2 regions of the Pseudoalteromonas sp. S3178 genome follow, and region 2 is predicted to be linked to the other one. Evidence: predicted binding sites of a transcription regulator. Region 2 holds the regulator's gene; the other holds the start of a gene.
What was found. The regulator FliA, encoded in region 2, starts transcription of late flagellar genes. The targets are predictions, from matches to a motif close to CTAAAGNTNNNNNNNNNNNNGCCGATA.
Positions count from the first base shown of each region.

Region 1: the regulator FliA is predicted to act here: its motif matches at 1,131-1,157, upstream of pomA (flagellar motor protein PomA).

Region 1 is NZ_PNCW01000031.1:13,550-16,015, reverse strand. It holds gene ispA ((2E,6E)-farnesyl diphosphate synthase) at 1-662, opposite strand, end outside; gene CWC11_RS10300 (exodeoxyribonuclease VII small subunit) at 665-907, opposite strand; gene pomA (flagellar motor protein PomA) at 1,216-1,983, shown strand; gene CWC11_RS10290 (flagellar motor protein MotB) at 1,986-2,466, shown strand, end outside.
Region 2 is NZ_PNCW01000012.1:48,480-50,945, forward strand. It holds gene CWC11_RS02715 (protein phosphatase CheZ) at 1-468, opposite strand, end outside; gene cheY (chemotaxis response regulator CheY) at 486-869, opposite strand; gene CWC11_RS02725 (RNA polymerase sigma factor FliA) at 910-1,620, opposite strand; gene CWC11_RS02730 (MinD/ParA family ATP-binding protein) at 1,647-2,466, opposite strand, start outside.

The DNA of each region.
Region 1 (2,466 bases), on a different contig from region 2:
TGTACTTGAAATGCCAGCCCTATAGCATACCCAAAAATGCTTAAGTTTTCTAAAGTTTGTTTGTCTGCATTTTCGCTACACAATGCACCAAGTGTAATAGCACAATTAATGAGCGCACCCGTTTTTAGTTTATGTATACGTTCAAGCTCTTGAACGGTAACTGCTTTATCTGTTGCTGCAATATCTAAAGATTGTCCGCCAACCATGCCCTCAAGGCCAGATGCTTTAGCTAGTTGAGCAATCATTTTTACCTGTGTTTGCGAAGAGCATGTAAATTCATGGCTTGCTATTAACTCAAAGGCGAGGGTTTGTAGTGCATCACCAGCTAAAATTGCGTGCGCTTCGCCAAACTCAATATGGCAAGTAGGGCGACCACGACGTAAATCGTCATCGTCCATCGCAGGTAAATCATCATGAACAAGTGAGTAGCTATGAATACATTCAATAGCGCCTGCCAATATGTCCAAATCTTGCTTTTTAGCACCTAGCATTTCGCCTGTGGCGTACACTAAAAATGGACGTAGTCTTTTGCCACCATTAAATAACCCATACTCAGTGGCACTTTTTATTGTTTGCTCTGTATCGAGAGGTTGGTCAAAATGTTGTTGTAAAGTAGCTACTACATCTTTTTGAGCACATTCAATATAATCTTTAATGCTCACAACTATTCCATATCGTTATCAAAGTTTGTAAGTGCTGACTTTTCGCCGTTACCCATCAAAATTGATACTTTTTGCTCTGCTTGCTGCAATTTTCCTGATGAAGCACTCGCTAATGCAATTCCACGTTCAAATTGTTTAAGCGATTGCTCAAGCGACAAATCACCTTGTTCCATATCACTAACAATTGTCGATAATTCTTCTAGTGCTTGTTCGAAACTTAAGTTTTCAGGTTTTTTAGTCGCCATCTTTATTTCAGCTTACATAATAAATTTAGGGGTCAATTTTAGGGGGAATGCTAAACTAGGTCAAAGGATGATATTGGTTTTTTACCTTTATGGCGTTAAATTATATTTAATTGCATTAATAAAGGCTTAATAGCACTCTTAATGGTTAATAAATTAGGTTGCACATATAACTTGATCTAAAATAGTGCTAAAGGCTGCTTTTTATGTTTATTTATAAAAATGGCTTAAGCAATTCAGTATGTTGCCGATAACCAGATAATAATAAAAGTTTATAATAAGGCATTGAACATGAAACCTCTGGAGGAAATGTGGATTTAGCAACCATAATCGGGATCCTAGGCGCAATTGGCTTAATTGTCATGTCTATGTTTATGAGTAGTAGCGGTGAAATGGCTATGTTTGCCGATGCTCCTTCAAGTGTCATTGTTTTTGGCGGCTCACTGTTTATTGTTTTATCAAACTTCACCATGTCACAATTTTTAGGCATAGGTAAAGTAGTTGGTAAGGCATTCATGTTTAAAATAGAATCCCCTGAAGAGCTAATAGAAAAAGCAGTAGAACTTGCTGATTCAGCTCGTAAAGGTGGTTTTTTAGCCCTTGAAGAAGCCGAAATTCCCAATCCATTTATGCGTAAAGGCGTAGATATGCTTGTTGATGGGCATGATGCTGACGTTGTGCGTGCAACTCTTCAAAAAGATATTTCTTTAACCACTACTCGTCACGAAATGGGCGCGGGTTTATTTAAGTCACTTGCTGATATAGCGCCTGCTATGGGCATGATTGGTACACTTATTGGCTTGGTTGCTATGTTATCTAACATGGACGACCCTAAAGCAATTGGACCCGCAATGGCTGTAGCACTATTAACTACTTTATATGGTGCGTTTTTAGCAAACGTTGTAGCAATTCCAATTCAGGTAAAACTCGAACTACGTAAAGACGAAGAAGCAATGAACCAACGTTTAATTTTGGATGCAATTTTAGGTATCCAAGATGGTCAAAACCCAAAAGTAATTGAAGGTATTTTGAAAAACTACTTAGCTGAATCTAAACGTAAAGTAGATACCGAGGAGTAACCATGTCTGATCAAGAGTGCAAATGCCCACCACCAGGTTTACCTGCTTGGATGGGAACTTTTGCCGATTTAATGTCATTATTAATGTGCTTCTTTGTACTCTTGCTTGCGTTTTCAGAAATGGATGTACTTAAATTTAAACAAATAGCAGGCTCGATGAAGTTTGCATTTGGTGTGCAAAATAAAATAGAAGTAAAAGATATCCCCAAAGGCACGTCTGTTATTGCCATGGAATTTACCCCAGGTAAACCAGAGCCAACCCCTATAGAAACCATTCAACAACAAACTGTAGAAATGACCCAGCAAATGCTTGAGTTTCAAGCTGGTGATGAAAGCTCAGCCGGTGGTAGGCAAGAGCAGCGAGGAGATAAACGCGGAGGGGAGTCGCGTAGCACTTCGCAAGAACAATCGTCAGAGCAAGCAATTTCAGCGGCCGATCAAGAGCAAACAAATGAGTTAGTTAAAAAAATAGCGCAACAACTCG
Region 2 (2,466 bases):
TAACTCATCGGTTTTATGATGAGAGTTGTTCATAAACTTATCGATGCTATGACACAGCGTCTTAAACTCACCTAACTCAATTTCGCGACTCATTAAGCGATCCCAAGTCGGTTTAATATGAGATATTTCATCTGCTAATTGCTGAGCAATAGGCAAACTTGCTTCAACGGCATCCATTGTTTTATTAGCTGCATTTTCTGTCATTTCCATAACATAATTAAGCCGCTTTTTAGCATCAGGAATAGCGTCAGTAGTTAAGTCAGTTAAACGTGTATCAAGTTCAAAGCTTTTAAGCGCTTCGTGCAATTGACGGGTTAACTTTCCAACTTCAGCAAATAATTCAGATTGCTCTTGTGAAGCGGTTTCTAAAATTAACTGATTGGCTTTCTCTTGCTCACCGTTTTCTAAAAAAACGACGAGTTGTCGAGCTTGTTCTAAAGTTATTTGAGGCGCAGCAGGTGCTGACATAAGCCTCTCCCCCATCATTAACCTAAACGTTCAAATACTTTTTCTAATTTAGTTTTTAATGTTCCAGCCGTAAAAGGCTTAACAATATAACCATTAACACCAGCTTGAGCTGCTGCAATTATTTGTTCTTTTTTAGCTTCAGCTGTCACCATTAGTACAGGGATATGCTTTAGCTTATCATCTGCACGAATCGCTCTTAAAAGGTCAATACCTTGCATTCCCGGCATGTTCCAATCTGTAACCACAAAATCAAATACTTGATTTTGTAACATAGGCAAAGCTGTAGAACCGTCATCAGCTTCTTGAACGTTAGTGAAGCCTAAGTCACGTAACAGATTTTTAATAATACGTCTCATCGTTGAAAAATCATCAACAACAAGAATTTTCATGTTTTTATCCAAAACATCCTCCAGTGAGGTTTTAACCTTAGTTTACTTACTACTAATTTATCCAGTCATTGATTTTAGCTTTAAGCTTAATCATCGCCTGACCATGTATTTGACTTACACGCGATTCACTTACATCGAGTATATGTCCTATTTCTTTTAAATTCATTTCATCGTTATAGTACAAAGAAAGTACCATTGCATCACGCTCTGGTAATGACTTAATTGCACTAAGCAAAGACTCATTAAACCGTTCATTTTTAACATTATTAAAAGGTTTGTCTAGTGATAAATCTTGCCCTACCGGAGTGATAACATCTTCATCAACTCCAAGATCCTCAATACCTAATACTTTACTTGCGTTAACATCATTTAAAATATGATGGTACTCATTTAACGAAATTTCAAGTTTTTCAGCAACTTCAGTATCTGATGGTTCACGATTTAAGCTGCTTTCAAGCTCCGTGATGGCCTCAGCTACTTGTCTACTTTTACGGTGTACTGAGCGAGGGGCCCAATCACCACGGCGCATTTCATCGAGCATAGCTCCACGTATTCTTATACCTGCGAAGGTTTCAAAACTTGCGCCTTTGGTTGCATCAAAGTTTTTTGAAGCTTCAATTAAACCTATCATTCCTGATTGAATTAAATCATCAAGTTGAACACTTGGCGGTAATCTAGCAATTAGATGGCATGCCACTTTTTTTACAAGCGATGCATGCTTTTCAACAATCACATTTAAGTTTTGTGTTGTTTGATATCCCATAGCTCTATTCACCAATGTTGTCATAATTAGCCGTTTACTAGTTTTTCAATGAAAAACTCTAAATGCCCAGATGGTTGGTTTGGTATTGGCCATTTAACTGCTTTTGTTGCCAGCGTTTTAAATGCAAGGGCTGCTGGCGAATTCGGAAAGAGTTCTACAATTACTTTTTGACGACGCGTTGATTTACGCATATTTTCATCATATGGAACGGTGGCAACAAGCTCCATTGAAATATCTAAAAAACGATCGGTTACTTTAGATAACTTTGCAAATAACTCTTGGCCTTCTCGCATACTGCGGACCATATTTGCAACAATTTTAAATTTATAAACACCATGCTCACGGCTTAATACTTTAATTAATGCATATGCATCAGTTATTGATGTTGGCTCATCACAAACAACAACCATGACATCTTGTGCAGCGCGAGAAAAACTCAGCACCATGTCAGAAATACCGGCGGCAGTATCTACAATTAAAATATCAAATTCAGTGTTGAGTTCACTAAAGGCACGAATTAAGCCGGCATGCTCTGAAGGCGACAGTTCGACCATACTTTGCGAACCCGACGTAGCAGGTACAATTTTTATTCCTGCAGGGCCTTCAACTAAAATTTCATCCAGCTCACATTCGCCAGATAAAACATGTGACAAGTTGCGCTCTACGCGCAAACCAAGCATCACATCACAATTTGCTAAGCCTAAGTCGGCATCAAGCACTAATACTCGATTACCTTGCTGCCCTAATGCAATAGCAGTATTTAGAGAAACATTTGTTTTCCCTACTCCACCTTTACCACCAGTTACAGCGATAACTTTTACGCCGTTGTTATTGTTTTGACTCATT